Linked DNA regions of Methylosarcina fibrata AML-C10. The protein of the gene in region 1 binds, or shares a complex with, the protein of each later gene. Links are inferred from orthologs where the notes say so. Each region holds a gene or a part of one and is shown in the gene's direction. Other genes may lie near its edges. The genes, in order: secA and secY.

The links.
Region 2: the proteins of secA (region 1) and secY are in contact, whole or in part, in a crystal structure (PDB 3DIN), measured with the Thermotoga maritima proteins. The link is inferred for Methylosarcina fibrata AML-C10 from one-to-one orthologs. Residues at the interface, in WP_004082002.1 of Thermotoga maritima: Glu261, Ala262, Arg263, Lys300, Ala301, Arg302, Thr303, Ile304, Ile305, Leu323, Tyr324, Asp325, Pro326, Val329, Ser330, Tyr333, Ile336, Lys340, Phe345, Val349, Glu363, Phe364, Tyr374, Ser375, Gly376, Gly377, Glu393, Ile395, Thr482, Ser483; in WP_004081795.1 of Thermotoga maritima: Glu108, Gly109, Glu110, Glu111, Ala236, Glu237, Arg238, Arg239, Ile240, Thr241, Ile242, Gln243, Tyr244, Ala245, Arg246, Arg247, Val248, Thr249, Gly250, Arg251, Arg252, Val253, Tyr254, Gly256, Ala257, Ser258, Thr259, Tyr260, Leu261, Pro262.

Annotation. Positions count from the first base shown.
Region 1 is NZ_KB889965.1:4,077,939-4,086,047, forward strand. The notes cover bases 2,407-5,653. They hold secA (preprotein translocase subunit SecA), read left to right. Parts: upstream 2,407-2,732; coding sequence 2,733-5,453; downstream 5,454-5,653. Also shown: A3OW_RS0119225 (sigma-54 interaction domain-containing protein), read right to left, coding at 1-821; A3OW_RS0119230 (sulfite exporter TauE/SafE family protein), read right to left, coding at 818-1,561; pyrF (orotidine-5'-phosphate decarboxylase), read right to left, coding at 1,643-2,374; A3OW_RS0119255 (DHA2 family efflux MFS transporter permease subunit), read right to left, coding at 5,673-7,280; A3OW_RS0119260 (HlyD family secretion protein), read right to left, coding at 7,287-8,109. UniProt on the Escherichia coli protein: Required for protein export, interacts with the SecYEG preprotein conducting channel.
Region 2 is NZ_KB889965.1:4,375,122-4,382,850, forward strand. The notes cover bases 4,461-7,327. They hold secY (preprotein translocase subunit SecY), read left to right. Parts: upstream 4,461-5,176; coding sequence 5,177-6,478; downstream 6,479-7,327. Other genes in these bases: rpsE (30S ribosomal protein S5), read left to right, coding at 4,461-4,530; rpmD (50S ribosomal protein L30), read left to right, coding at 4,536-4,721; rplO (50S ribosomal protein L15), read left to right, coding at 4,721-5,155; rpmJ (50S ribosomal protein L36), read left to right, coding at 6,504-6,617; rpsM (30S ribosomal protein S13), read left to right, coding at 6,697-7,053. Outside these bases: rpsC (30S ribosomal protein S3), read left to right, coding at 1-188; rplP (50S ribosomal protein L16), read left to right, coding at 205-618; rpmC (50S ribosomal protein L29), read left to right, coding at 618-809; rpsQ (30S ribosomal protein S17), read left to right, coding at 812-1,075; rplN (50S ribosomal protein L14), read left to right, coding at 1,108-1,476; rplX (50S ribosomal protein L24), read left to right, coding at 1,492-1,809; rplE (50S ribosomal protein L5), read left to right, coding at 1,821-2,360; rpsN (30S ribosomal protein S14), read left to right, coding at 2,374-2,679; rpsH (30S ribosomal protein S8), read left to right, coding at 2,710-3,105; rplF (50S ribosomal protein L6), read left to right, coding at 3,118-3,651; rplR (50S ribosomal protein L18), read left to right, coding at 3,661-4,014; more of rpsE, read left to right, coding at 4,024-4,460; more of rpsK, read left to right, coding at 7,328-7,466; rpsD (30S ribosomal protein S4), read left to right, coding at 7,485-7,729. UniProt on the Escherichia coli protein: The central subunit of the protein translocation channel SecYEG. Consists of two halves formed by TMs 1-5 and 6-10.

The DNA of each region.
Region 1 (8,109 bases):
TCCAGTTGCAAACCGGTTTCCGGCAACGTGAATCCGGTAGGTTTCTGGCTGCTGCGGATCTGGCTGATTTCCAGCGGCAGATTTTCCGGCTCGATGGTCCTGCCGGCCAGCAAAATGCAGAGTCTTTCGCACAGATTCCTGAGTTCCCGCACATTGCCGGGCCAGTGGTAGGCTTTCAGGGCTCTGATGGCGAGCTTGCTGAACTGGGGCGGTGTAATGTCGTAGGTCTTTTCGAACAGACCCAAGAAATGTTTGATCAGATGCTCGATGTCTTCGGTTCGTTGCGACAGAGGCGGCAACTCCAACGGCACGACGTTCAAACGGAAGTAAAGGTCCTGTCTGAAACCGCCGGCGGCAATCTGTTCGGTCAGATCGGCGTTGGTGGCCGCAATAATCCGGACGTTGACTTTATAAGGCTTGGTGTCGCCTACGGCAAGGCATTCTCCGGAGTCCAGAAAGCGCAGCAATTTCGCCTGAATGGACACCGGCAGGGAGTTGATTTCGTCCAGAAACAGAGTGCCGCCGTCGGCTGCCTGAAGAAGCCCCTGGGCATTGGCGCTGGCGCCGGTAAACGCGCCTTTCCTATGCCCGAATAATTCAGATTCGATCAGGCTTTCGGGCAGGGCGGCGCAATTCAGGGTAATGTAGGGTTGAGACGCCCTCGGGCTGGCTTGCTGAATGGCGGAAGCAAGAACTTCCTTTCCGGTTCCGGTTTCGCCTTTCAGTAATATTGTCACATCCGTAGCCGCTGCAATTTTGGCGCTACGAATTAAGGAATCCAATGCAGGAGATTGACCGATGATCGAATTGAAATGATTCATAGTGTGCTCTCTTTATGAATTGCTGTGTGATTAGTGAAAGCCAACGGGTTAAGCCACGGCAACGCGGAAAACAGCGCAAGTACGATCATGAACAAACCGATGGCTTGTTTGAACCGTTGCAGCCGCGATAACCTGGTCAATATTCCGGTCATTATACCTACGCCCATGACCGCCGGTAAAGTTCCCAGCCCAAAAAAAAGCATCGTGGAAGCGCTCCGGGCAGGGTTTCCGGTGACGGCGGCTAGCGCCAAGGCTGCGTAGACCAGGCCGCACGGCAGCCAGCCCCAAACCATGCCGAACAGAAAGGCCTGGGTCCGGCTTTGTACCGGAATAAGCTTGCGGCCGTACGGCTCCAGCAATTTCCAGAAATGCCTGCCGGCTTTTTCGATGTAGGCAAAACGTGGAAACCAGCCGGCGATATAGAGGCCGGCGCCCGCCATAATGGCCGAGGACAGGATTTGCAGCACCCGGTAGCCGTCGATTTTTCCCATCGGCATCGAGACCAGGGAACCGACGAGTCCGGCCAGCGCGCCGGCCAGGGTATAACTGACGATGCGCCCGAAATTGTAATTGAATACGTAAGACAACAAACGACATTTGCTGCCGCGTATCTCCGGGCTTAGGCTTAGCGTCAGCGTGCCGATGATAGAGCCGCACATGCCGATGCAGTGAACGCTGCTGAACAGCCCCATCAGAAAGGAAACCAGATAAGAAGTGGTAAATGCGGGATCAAATGCCATAGCCGGCCAACATTAACACAGTGAAGGATGATGGCCCACCGGTTGAAGGCAGCGTTCGGCTTGCCGTTTCTGTCGAGCGGATCATCGGGATGGAAATTGAGCCTGGATTTGCTCCTGCATGATTTCGGCCATCCGTTTGGGATCGGCGGCGTCGCGTATCGGCCGTCCGACTACGATGTAATCGGCGCCGTTTTGAAAGGCCGTTTCCACGGTGGCGACCCGTTTTTGGTCGTCCTCTTCCCGGTTGTCGACCGGCCGGATGCCGGGAGTAATGATCAGCAGGCGCTGTCCGAGTTCGGCGCGTATCATCGGCGCTTCCAGTCCCGACGAGACGATCCCGTCGCAGCCGATCTGCAGGGCCCGCCGGGCCCGGGACAAAACCAGATCCCGGACGTCGCACTGAAAACCCAGATCGTTGAGGTCGCCCCGGTCCAGGCTGGTCAGCGCGGTGACCGCCAGGACTTTCAGCGATCCTTTGCTGGCCGCGGCCGCTTCCATAATGGCGTCGTTGCCGTGAATGGTGGCGAAATCCACCCCTTTGTTGCTCAAGGCCTTGATCGCGCGCCCGACGGTGGCGGGCACGTCGAAAAACTTGAGGTCGACGAAGACTTTTTTACGGCGCTCCTTGAGCCATTCGATAAAGCCGAAATAATCGCCGGACATGAACAGCTCCATGCCTACTTTATAAAACGTCACCGAGTCGTCCAGCTCCCGGACCAGATCCTGCGCCTCGGCAATGCTCGGCAGATCCAGCGCCATGATGAGCCGTTCGCGAACGGGGATGGGTTTGTCGGATAGCAGTGAGGTCGGCATGTCGATGCAGTGTGGGTTGAAGTTAATGAAACAGGTCCGGCATTAAATTTTGTAACTATTCAGCGGTATTCGTAGGAGCGACGCCAGTCGCGATTTGGGCGGTGATTATCGCGACTGGCGTCGCTCCTACAGTTGGTTTTCCTTACTTTGAAACCACTTATAAACAAGCCAGTGATTTCCGCTGAATAGTTACTAAATTTTTTAAACAGGCATGATAGCCACCTCCCCGCCGATTGTCCAATCCTGCATCAGGAAAAGAGCGGCACGGGCGGACAGCCTATGCCGTTTTATCTGTAACAAAAAATTTAGAAAGTATATAATTGCAATTTTTGTCACTTTTTATTACCGGAAGAAACGAATGCTGGGTAAGCTGGTTAGATTTGTTGTAGGGAGTCGGAACGACAGACTCATAAAGAAGAAAAGGAAGGTGGTCAAAAAGATCAACGCCTTGGCTTCTCAATATGAAAAATTATCGGATGACGCCTTAAAAGCAAAAACTCGGGAGTTTCGCGAGCGTCTGGCGCAGGGTGAAAAACTCGACAACCTTCTGCCGGAAGCTTTCGCAACGGTCCGGGAAGCCTCGACCCGAGTTTTCGGCATGCGCCATTTCGACGTCCAGTTGATCGGCGGCATGATCCTGCACGAAGGCAAGATCGCCGAAATGAAAACCGGCGAAGGCAAAACCCTGATGGCGACCCTGGCGGCCTATCTGAACGCCCTGCCGGGCCGCGGCGTGCACGTGGTGACGGTCAACGATTATCTGGCCAAACGCGATTCCGAATGGATGGGCCGATTGTATTCCTTTCTGGGCATGACCACCGGCGTCATTATCAGCCAGTTGGACCAGGAGGCGAGGCGTGAGGCTTATGCGGCGGACATCACCTACGGCACCAACAACGAGTTCGGTTTCGACTACCTGCGCGACAACATGGCGTTCAGCCTCGATCAGAAAGTCCAGCGAGAGCTGAGCTTCGCCATCGTCGACGAGGTGGACTCGATCCTGATCGACGAAGCGAGAACGCCGCTGATCATTTCGGGGCCGACCGAAGAAAATTCCGAAATCTACGTCAAGGCCAACGCGATCATTCCTTTCCTGACCCGGCAGGAAAAAGAGGAAGAGCCCGGCGACTACACGGTCGATGAAAAAACCCGCCAGGTCTATCTGACCGAGGAAGGCCATGAACGGGTTGAGCGGCTGATGGTCGAGCACGGGCTGATGGTCGAAGGCACCAGCCTTTACGATGCTTCCAATATCCGGCTGATGCACTACCTGAGCGCATCCCTCAGAGCGCACGCCCTGTTCAAGCGCGACGTCGATTATATCGTCGCCAACAATCAGGTCGTCATCGTCGACGAGTTCACCGGACGCGTGATGCCCGGCCGCCGCTGGTCCGAAGGCTTGCATCAGGCGATCGAAGCGAAAGAGCGCGTTACCATTCAGAACGAAAACCAGACCCTGGCGTCGATTACCTTTCAGAATTATTTCCGCCTGTACCACAAGCTGTCCGGCATGACCGGCACGGCCGACACCGAAGCGTTCGAGTTGAACAAAATCTACGGCCTCGAAGTCGTCGTGATTCCGACCCATCGGCCGATGATCCGGAAAGATCTGGGCGATGTGGTGTTTCTGACGACGGACGAGAAATACAATGCCGTCGCCAACGACATCAAGGAGTGCGTCCAGAGAAATCAGCCGGTCCTGGTGGGAACGACGTCGATCGAAAATTCGGAGCGGCTCTCCGCCCTGCTGAAAAAACTGGGCATCCGGCACGAAGTGCTGAACGCCAAGCAGCACGAGCGCGAAGCCCACATCGTCGAGCAGGCCGGCCAGCCCGGCGCGGTCACGATCGCGACGAACATGGCCGGCCGGGGGACCGACATCGTTCTCGGGGGAAACCTGGAAGCCGAACTGAAGGCGTTGGGGCCCGACGCCACCGACGAGGAAAAAGAAAAAGTGCGCGGCGCCTGGCTGGACCGGCACAACCAGGTCATCGCCAGCGGCGGTTTGCATGTGATCGGCTCGGAGCGGCACGAATCCCGCCGTATCGACAACCAGCTCAGAGGCCGCTCCGGCCGTCAGGGCGATCCGGGCTCTTCCCGCTTTTATCTGTCGCTGCAGGACGATCTGATGCGGATTTTCGCATCGGACCGCGTCGCCGGCCTGATGCAGAAGCTGGGCATGGGCAACGGCGAAGCGATCGAACATCCCTGGGTGACGCGCGCCATCGAAAACGCCCAGCGCAAGGTCGAGGCCCGCAACTTCGATATCCGTAAAGAAATCCTCGCGTACGACGACGTCGCCAACGATCAGCGCAAGGTGATCTATGCCCAGCGCAACGAACTGATGGCGGCGAGGGAAATTTCCGACATCATCACCGCGATACGCAAGGACGTGGTCAACAACGTCATTACCCAGTACATTCCGCCCAAAACGATGGAGGAGCAGTGGGATATCAAAGGGCTTGAAGAGCATATTCAGCAGGAATTCAATGTCGAAATCCCTATCCGGAAAATGCTCGACGAAGACCATGCCCTGCAGGAAGAGGCGCTGCGCCAGCGTATAGTCGATATTCTGGAACAAAACCACAAGGACAAGGAAAAACAGATTACCAAGGAAGTCCTGCAACACTTCGAGAAATCGGTCATGCTGCAGGTGCTCGACAACAGTTGGAAAGAGCATCTGGCGGCGATGGATTATCTGCGCCAGGGCATCCACTTCAGAGGCTACGCGCAAAAGGATCCGAAGCAGGAATACAAGCGCGAATCCTTCGAAATGTTTACCCAGTTGCTCGAGCACATCAAATACGAAGTCGTCGGCATCCTGTTCAAGGTTCAGGTCCGGCAGGAGGAGGATGTGCAGGCGATCGATGCGCAAAGACAGGCGCAGGCGCCCAAGGAACTGCATTTCGAACACGCCGAGGCGCCGGGGTTGGAAGAAGAACCGATGCCGCCGGGACCTGCCCGGGAAGAGCCGGCAGCGCAGCCTTTTGTCCGCTACGGCAATAAAATCGGCCGCAACGATCCCTGCCCGTGCGGCTCGGGAAAGAAATACAAACAGTGCCACGGCAAATTGAGTTAAGGCCGGCACGGCGGCCGGGGTCTGGATGTCGGGGTTCGACATCGGGCCGGTCAAGGCCAAGGCTGCCGATACCCGGGCAATCGCAGGTAGGGGCGAATTTATTCGCCCGGATCATGCACCGGAGGTGCATCGGGCTTCCATGCACTCGCCGATTGAGAGCGTTCCGGCAAGTGTACTGCCGTCAGCGATTCCGGAATAGCCCGCTCTGCCGCCTCGATCTCAATGCCCGCCGCCCGGATCCTCTCCGGCCGATACTTTTCTTACCCACGGCATCAGCAGCAGGGCGGCGAAAAACACCAGGCCGAGAATATGAAACAGCGTATTGAGCGTTAGGACTTCGGCTTCGCGCATGGCCAGTCCGTAAAGCTGCTTCAGCGCCGCCAGCTCAGGGTCCGGGGACGACGACGCGATCAGGTGCTGTTTCATGCCCGACAGAAAAGCCTGGGCTTCGGCCGATCCTCCCGTCACTTTCTCGCGCAGTACCGCGTAATTGCCTTTGTTGAGTTGTATCATCAGGGTATTGGCGACCGCCAGGCCGATCGCGCCGCCCAGATTACGCATCAGATTGTAGAGCCCGCTGGCGTTTTTGACTTCCTCCGCAGGCAAAGTGCCTAGCGCCAGCGAATTGATCGGCAGGAAGCAGAACATCAGGGCAAACCCGCGCACCGCCTGCGGCCAGAAAAACTCCCAGTAGCCGGCTTCGTAAGTCAAGTTGCCGTTCATCCAGGTGCCCAGGCCGTAGAGCAGTAAACCCAGGGCCAGCATCCAGCGGGAGTCCAGGATTTTGGCCATGGGGCCCGCGACAAAGGCCGAGACGAATTGGAACAGTCCGGTCACCATCACGTACTGCCCGATTTGCAGGCTGCTCAGGCCCTTGACGTTGGCCAGGTACACCGGCATCAGATAAATGATGGTGTAAAGCCCAATGCCCAGAATGAAGCTGAAGATACAGCCTACGGCAAAATTCCGGTTCCGGAACGCCCACAGATCGACGATGGGATGCTCGATGGTCAGTTCGCGGTAGAGCATCGCCGTTCCCGAGACCACGGCGATCAAGGCGAAGAAGCCGATCTCGCGGCTTTCGAACCATTGCTCCTTGACGCCTTCCTCCAGCACGAACTGCATGCTGCCCAGAAAAAGCACGATGTACAGGATGCCCCGGAAATCGATTTTGTCCAGGAGATCCCACTCCGGCTCGTCGACCCGGACGAACAGCCAGGTCGACAGGGACACCAGAAGCCCCGGCGCCAGATTGACCAGAAACAGCGCCTTCCAGGAGACCGCGTCGGTCAGATAGCCGCCCAGCACCGGTCCTGCGGTCGGCGCGACCGTGACCACGAGGCCCACGACGATGACCATGGCCGGTTGAAGCCGCGGCGGAAACAGCGTGTAGATCACCGCGAACACCGTCGGAATCATCGCGCCGCCGAACAGCCCCTGCAAAGCCCGGAAAATCACCATCGACGGCAGATTCCAGGCCAGCGCGCAGAACAGGCTCATCAACGTGAATCCGCCGCAGGCCAGAGCAAACAGGTAGCGGGTCGAAAGTGCCCGGGCCAGCCAGCCGGACAGCGGAATAATCACGACTTCCGCGACCAGATAGGCGGTTTGCACCCAGGTGATTTCTTCCCGGGTCGCCGACAGGCCGGCCTGTATCTGTTCCAGCGAGCTGGCCACGATCTGGATGTCCAGAACCGCCATGAAGATGCCGAACACCATGCCGATGAAGCCGATCCATTGCGGAAGACCGAGATGGGAGCCGTTATTTTTCTCAAGGGCAGGCGTTTCCAGAATCAGGTTCGGGGAAGAGGTCTCAAGGGTCTTCATAAAAATTTACCGCACTTTGACCCTGACCGTGGTGGACAGGCCCGGGCGCAGACGGCTTAAGCTGGTGCCGGCCCGGAAGCGAATCTTTACCGGCACGCGCCGAACAATCTTGGTGAAATTGCCGGTCGCGTTTTCCGGCGGCAACAGGCTGAATTCTGAGCCTGAAGCCGGGGCGAAGCTGTCGACCATGCCCGTGAATTGCTGGTCCGGAAGCGCATCGACGCCGATTTCGACGGTCTGCCCCGGTTGCATCCGGGCAATCTGGGTTTCCTTGAAATTAGCTTCGACAAAAATGCCGTCGCTCGGAATCAGATAGGCGAGCACGGTGCCCGGTTGCACCAGTTGCCCGACCTGGACGCTGCGATTGCCGATGACGCCCTCGAACGGCGCGAAAATGCGGGTATTGGCCAGATCGATCCGGGCCAGTTCCAGAGCGGCCAGCGCCGCCTTCAGCCGGGCTTGGGTCTCGGTGATTCTGGCATCCAGCGACGACAGCCGGCTTATTGCTTCCTGTGTTGTGGAAAGATATTTGTCCCGCTCGGCCTTGGCCTGTTTGTAGGCCGATTCCGCCGTGTCCCGGGTTTGAGCCGAGATGGCGCCCTCGGCGGCCAGGTTGCGAAAACGCTGCAAGTCCTTGCCGGATTTTTCGACATTGGCTTCCGAAGCCGCCATATTGGCCTGCTCCTGGCGGATCATCGCACTTTGTGCCTGCTTGTCGGTTTCCAGAGTCGCCATGGTGGCTTTTTCCAGCATGACTTGCGCTTCGGCCTGGGCCACCTTCGCTTGATAATCGTGGTCGTCGATGACCACCAGCAGATCGCCCGGCATG
Region 2 (7,729 bases), 300 kb from region 1 along the record:
TTGCCCGCAGCGAGTGGTACAGAGAAGGCCGCGTTCCTCTGCACACGTTAAGAGCCGATATCGATTACGCCACGGCTGAAGCAAAAACCACCTATGGAATTATCGGCATCAAGGTGTGGATATTCAAGGGTGAAGTATTCGATATGGATGCGCATGTTGCATCGATAAATTCTGAAACCAAAAAATAGTTGAAGGGATAAGACAATGCTTCAACCAAAAAGAACCAAATTCCGTAAGCAGCACAAAGGCAGAAACAACGGTATCGCCGTGCGTGGATCCTCCGTCAGTTTCGGAGAATACGGCTTGAAAGCCGTTTCCCGTGGCAGATTGACGGCGCGCCAAATAGAGTCGGCGCGTAGAACCATTACTCGTCACGTTAAGCGGGGCGGAAAAATATGGATCCGAATCTTTCCGGACAAGCCGATTACGAAAAAACCTTTAGAAGTTCGTATGGGAAAAGGCAAAGGTAGTGTAGAATACTGGGTTGCTCAAGTAAGGCCGGGTGCCATGTTGTATGAAATTCAGGGTGTCAGTGAAGAATTGGCGCGCGAAGCGTTTACTTTAGCAGCGGCAAAATTACCTTTGAAAACAATGTTTACTGCGCGGACCATAATGTAATGAAAGCAAGTGAATTACGCCAAAAAAGTAAAGACGACCTGGGGAGGCTGTTGCTCGAGTTATCCCGGGAACGCTTTAATTTGAGAATGCAAAAAAGTACCGGACAGTTGGCTAAGCCTGCTGAAATTAAAAGGGTGAGACGCGACATCGCGAGAATTTTAACCGTTATGAATGAAAAGACGGGCGGCTAACGATGACTGAGAATGTAAGCAAAATCCGGACAATCAACGGAAAAGTAGTCAGCAACAAGATGGATAAGACCATTACTGTTCTGGTCGAGCGCGTGGTCAAGCACCCGGTGTATGGAAAATACGTTAAACGCTCCACCAAGCTGATGGCACATGATGAAAACAATATCTGCCAGGAAGGCGACATTGTGGCCATTACCTCTTGCCGGCCGTTGTCCAAAAACAAAACTTTCAAACTTGTTGAAGTTTTGGAAAGTGCCGGCAAATAAATTGAGCTCTATCTAAAAATTAGGAAACAATCATGATTCAGATGCAAACTAGCCTTGACGTCGCCGATAATAGTGGCGCAAAAAAGGTCATGTGTATCAAAGTATTAGGTGGTTCGCACAGACGCTATGCGAACATCGGCGACATCATTAAAGTCAGCATCAAGGATGCAATACCTCGCGGACGCGTAAAAAAAGGCGAAGTGTACAACGCCCTGGTTGTCAGAACCAGCAAAGGCGTTCGCCGTCCGGACGGTTCCGTCATTCGTTTCGACGGCAATGCGGCAGTGATACTGAACAACAATCTGCAGCCGCTCGGTACCCGTATCTTTGGCCCGGTAACCCGTGAGTTGAGAGGTGAGAAATTCATGAAAATCATCTCGCTGGCTCCAGAAGTTCTGTAAGGTTAGGTGACGAACATGCAAAAGATTAGAAAAGGCGATGACGTCATTGTCCGCACCGGTAAAGACAAAGGTAAAAGCGGTCGAGTCACCAAGGTATTGAAAGACGGCATGGTTGTGGTTGAAGGCATCAATCAGGTCAAAAAGAATCAGAAACCGAATCCTAATAAAGGCGTGTCCGGCGGTATCATCACCAAAGACATGCCTATCAATATTTCCAATATCGGATTGTATAATCCTGCAACTAAAAAGGCGGACCGCGTTGGCTTCAAGTTTCTGGAAGACGGCAAGAAAGTCAGATATTTCAAATCAACAAAAGAAGTTGTTGATGTTTAAGGTATAAGATCATGGCTAGACTGGAAACTGAATACAAAGAAAAAATACTGCCCGCACTGGTTAAGCAATTTGGCTATAAATCGGTCATGCAGGCTCCGAAAATCACTAAAATCACGCTGAACATGGGCGTGGGCGGTGCTGTTGCCGATAAAAAAATTCTGCAATCCGCGCTTTCCGACATGGAAAAAATCTCGGGTCAGAAACCGATCGTCACGCTGGCGAGAAAGTCCATCGCAGGATTTAAAATACGCGACGACATGCCGATCGGTTGCAAGGTGACTCTGCGCAGCGACAGAATGTACGAATTTCTCGATCGACTGATCAATATCGCCATTCCCCGGATCCGGGACTTCAGGGGATTGAACTCCAAAAGCTTCGACGGTCGGGGCAATTATTCTATGGGTGTCAAAGAGCAAATCATTTTTCCTGAAATTGATTATGACAAGATTGACGCTTTGCGTGGCATGGATATTACGATTACGACAACCGCTCAAACCAATGAGGAAGGCTTGGCGTTGTTGAGATTGTTCAATTTTCCATTTAAGAATTAAAGAGCGTTTTGTTATGGCAAAAAAGTCAATGGTTGCGCGTGAAGTCAAGCGTAAAAAATTAGTACAGAAATATGAAGCGAAACGGAAAGCTCTGAAAGAAATTATCAGAAGTCCGAAATCGACATTCGAAGATAAGGAATCGGCTCAGATACAACTCCAAAAATTACCGAGAGATTCCAGCGGGGCCCGAATCCGGAATCGTTGCAGCTTGACCGGCCGCCCGCATGGTTTCTACCGCAAGTTCGGGCTTAGCCGCAATAAGCTGAGAGAAGCGACCATGCGCGGCGATGTTCCCGGCGTGGTCAAGGCGAGCTGGTAAGGTCCGTGGATCAAGTTTGGAGATATTAAAATGAGTATGACAGACCCGATAGCAGACATGCTGACCCGAATTCGGAATGGTCAGGCTGCTAGGAAAAAGTTTATAAAACAACCCTCTTCAAAGCTTAAGGTATCTATAGCCAGAGTTTTGAAAGAAGAGGGATACATTACCGATTTCAGCACAGAAACGATCGGTAACCATACCGAGATGACGATCGAATTGAAATATTACAAGGGCGCGCCCGTCATCGAAAGCATAAAAAGAATTAGTAGACCCGGTTTACGTATTTATAAATCTAAAGACGAATTGCCAAAAGTGCTTGGCGGCTTAGGGATTGCTATTGTATCAACATCTAACGGTGTAATGACTGATAGGTCCGCGCGCGCGATCGGGCACGGCGGCGAAGTTATTTGCACGGTTTGTTAACATAGGTGTGTTATGTCAAGAATTGCTAAAGCCCCAGTTGCCATTCCAAGTGGCGTCGACGTCAAGCTCGATGGCAATACGATGACCGTAAAAGGAAGTAAAGGTCAGCTATCTTTCAATTTCAATTCGGCAATCCGCATGGAAGTTGCAAATAATACGATCCAGATGCAATGGAACAAGGACGATAAAAATGCAACTTCGCAAGCAGGGACTGCAAGAGCCATCGTCAACAACATGGTGACCGGGGTTTCGGCCGGATACGAAAAAAAATTGTCGTTGGTAGGCGTCGGTTACCGTGCTCAGGCCAAGGATAAAAATCTGAATCTTGCGCTCGGATTTTCTCATCCGATCGATTTCGAAGTGCCGGCCGGCATTACTGTTGAAACGCCAAGCCAAACCGAAATAGTGGTCAAAGGCAGTGACAAACAGTTGGTGGGAGAGATTGCGGCCAAAATCAGATCCTATCGTCCACCGGAGCCTTATAAAGGCAAGGGCGTTCGTTATGCCGATGAACATGTGGCAAGAAAAGAAGCTAAGAAGAAGTAAGGTGGCGTGATGGATAAGAAACAGGCTCGTTTAAAACGCGCAATAAAATTGCGCAGTAAAATTAAAAAGATAGGCGCAACCAGGCTGTCGATTCATAAATCCGGCCAACATATTTATGCGCAAGTAATCAGCGACGACGGAAGAAGTACTTTGGCTAGTGCATCCACTACCCAGGCGGATATCAAGGCTTCCTTGAAAAGTACCAGCAACATGGAAGCGGCTGCCGAAGTTGGAAAAATAATAGCGCAACGGGCATTGGCCGCCGGTATTACCGAAGTGGCTTTTGACCGTTCCGGATTTAAGTATCATGGCCGCGTGAAAGCATTAGCCGATGCCGCTCGTGAAGCCGGTTTGAAATTTTAGGGGAATAATATGGCTACAGCACCTGCTCAAGGCAGCACTGACGGTCTGCAAGAAAAATTAGTATCAGTACGGCGCGTTGCAAAAGTTGTAAAAGGCGGTAGAGTATTCGGCTTCACGGCGTTGACCGTGGTGGGAGACGGCGAAGGACGCGTCGGCTACGGGGTGAGCAAGGCTCGGGAAGTTCCGATCGCCATCCAGAAATCACTGGAGCAAGCCCGGAAAAACATGCGCAAGGTTTCACTGAAGGGCGATACCTTGCAGTATCCCATTATGGATTCCACGGGCGCAGCAAAAGTATACATGCAGCCTGCCTCCGAAGGTACCGGCATTATTGCCGGTGGCGCGATGAGAGCGGTATTCGAAGTGGTTGGCGTTCACAACGTGTTGGCGAAGTGCATCGGCACCAGCAATCCGATCAATGTGGTTCGAGCCACGATCAATGGTTTGACTCGCATGCATAATGCCAATCAGATAGCCGCAAAACGCGGTTTGTCGGTAGAAAAGATCCTCGGGTAGTTAATATGTCGAGCAATAAATTGAGCGTAACGATGATTAAGAGCAAGTTTGGCAGGTTGCCGAGCCACCAGGCCTGCTTGCACGGGTTGGGATTGAAAAAAATCAATCAGACCGTTGAAGTACTCAATACCCCGGAAAACAGAGGTATGATCAATAAAATATCATACATGCTAAAAGTTGAGGAAAAGTAATGTTTTTAAATACCATTCAGGCGAGTGAAGGATCGCGCAAGAAAGCGAAGCGAGTTGGTCGCGGAATAGGTTGCACCCTTGGAAAAACTTGCGGAAGAGGCCATAAAGGTCAAAAGGCAAGAGCGGGCGGGTTCCATAAAGTCGGATTTGAAGGCGGTCAGATGCCTTTGCAACGGCGATTGCCTAAAATCGGTTTCAAATCCCGGAAAAGCATGTACAGTGCCGAAGTCAGACTGAGCGAACTTAACTCATTGTCTGTTGATGTGATCGACTTGAAGGCTTTGATTGAACATAACGTAGTTCCTGCTTTTACAAAAACAGTGAAAGTCATCAAATCCGGCGAGCTTAACAAAGCGATTACCGTTAAAGGCATCAAGGTAACCGGTGGCGCTAAACAATCCATCGAGTCCGTTGGCGGCAAAGTCGAGGTCTAAGTGAGCGCATCACCCAACCAAATAGCAAACAAACCTGCGGGCTTGTCTGAATTAAAATCGAGATTGCTTTTCGTGCTGGGGGCGTTGTTCGTCTACCGGGTCGGAGCTCATATTCCGGTTCCGGGTATCGATCCTAAGGCCCTGGCTGCTATGTTCGAACAACAGAGCGGTTCAATCTTGGATATGTTCAACATGTTTTCGGGCGGCGCCTTGATGCGGTTGAGTTTATTTGCTCTTGGGATCATGCCTTATATTTCGGCGTCAATTATCATGCAATTGATGACCGTGGTCATTCCGGCCATGGAGCAGATAAAAAAGGAAGGCGAATCCGGCAGGCGCAAGATATCGCAATATACCCGATACGGCACCGTCGTGCTGGCTTCGTTTCAAGCCGTCGGCATTTCGTTGGCTCTGCAGAACCAGAGCGCCGGAGGGATGCCGGTAGTCTTGCATCCGGGTATCGGATTCATTGCAATTACCGCCATTACTTTGGTTACCGGCACGGTTTTCCTGATGTGGTTAGGCGAGCAGGTGACCGAACGCGGTATCGGTAACGGAATCTCCCTTATCATCTTTTCCGGTATCGTGTCGGGCTTGCCAAGAGCCATCGGAGGCACGCTGGAACTGGCGAGAACCGGGGAAATGAACGGCGGTTTCATCATTCTGCTGTTTCTGATTTCCATATCGGTAACCGCTCTGGTGGTTTTCGTGGAGAGAGGACAAAGAAGGATAATCATCAATTATCCTAAAAGACAACAAGGACGTAAAATGTATGCTGGACAAAACAGTTTTCTGCCTTTGAAACTCAATATGGCGGGAGTCATTCCGCCCATTTTTGCGTCGAGCATCATATTGTTTCCTGCAACGGTCGCTGGCTGGTTCGGTAATACCGAAGGTCTGTATTGGCTGCGGGACGTGGCTACCATGCTGTCGCCCGGTCAGCCGGTTTATGTGATGTTGTACGCAACAGCGATCATTTTCTTTTGTTTTTTCTATACCGCTTTGGTTTTCAATTCCAAAGAAACTGCAGAAAACTTAAAAAAATCCGGTGCTTTTCTGCCCGGGATTCGTCCCGGTATCCAGACCAGTGCTTATATAGATAAAGTAATGACCCGGTTAACGTTGATCGGTGCGTTCTATATTACGCTGGTGTGTTTGTTGCCTGAATTTCTGATCGTTTACTGGAATGTTCCTTTTTATTTTGGTGGAACCTCCTTGTTAATCATTGTTGTGGTGGTCATGGATTTCATTTCACAAATGCAAACTCACGTGATGTCGCATCAATACGAAGGATTAATGAAAAAGGCTAATTTAAAGAAATAATTATTGAACAATTGTGGAGTCGGTTATGAAAGTTCGTGCTTCGGTTAAAAAAATATGCAGAAATTGCAAAATCGTAAAAAGAAACGGGATTGTTAGAGTCATCTGTGAAGACGGTACTCATAAACAAAGACAAGGTTAAAAATTTGTTGTGCCGAAATTATCGCAGTGCTATAATTCGGCGCTTAACTACAGTATATACAACTCAGGGGAATATCTAGATGGCGCGTATTGCCGGGATAAATATACCAGATCATAAGCATGCCGTTATTGCCTTAACAGCTATTTATGGGATTGGGCGTCAGACAGCAAATAATATTTGCGTTGAAGCCGGAATAACACCTTCAGTGAAAATTAAAGAACTTACTGAAGAACAGTTGGAAACTATTCGTAATATAGTTTCGAAGATGACCGTGGAAGGTGATCTTCGCCGTGAAGTTTCAATGAATATTAAGCGTTTGATGGACCTCGGTTGCTATCGCGGCATAAGACATCGCCGGGGGTTGCCGTTAAGAGGGCAGAGAACGCGAACCAATGCCCGCACACGCAAAGGTCCTCGTAAACCGATCAAAAAATAAGATATTCTCCTTAAGAGGTTGATGAAATGGCTAGTCCAAATCGTTCCAGAAAACGTATCAAGAAAGAAGTGGCTGATGGCGTCGTCCATGTACATGCCTCATTTAACAATACAATAATTACCATTACAGATAGAAAAGGAAATACCTTGTCCTGGGCGACCTCGGGCGGTTCGGGGTTCCGTGGCTCGAGAAAGAGTACGCCTTTTGCCGCGCAGGTGGCGGCTGAAAAAGCGGGAGTCGTTGCGCAGGAATACGGCATGAAAAACCTGGACGTTATGATCAAAGGCCCGGGTCCGGGTCGTGAGTCGGCAGTGCGTTCATTGAACAATCTGGGGTTCAAAATTAACAATATCATTGACGTGACGCCCATTCCGCATAACGGATGCCGTCCTCCCAAGAAACGCCGCGTATAGGAATCTGGAGTAGTAATTATGGCAAGATATCTAGGACCTACCTGTAAATTAAGCCGCAGAGAGGGAACCGATTTATTTTTAAAAAGCCGGGGTAAATCTTTAGAAAACAAGTGCAAGCTTGATCAAAGACCGGGACAACATGGCACCAAGCGTACCAGAAACTCCGACTATGCGATGCAGCTCAGAGCAAAGCAGCGTTTGCGTAGAATTTATGGAATTCTGGAAAAGCAATTCAGAAATTATTATAAGATTGCCGACATGAA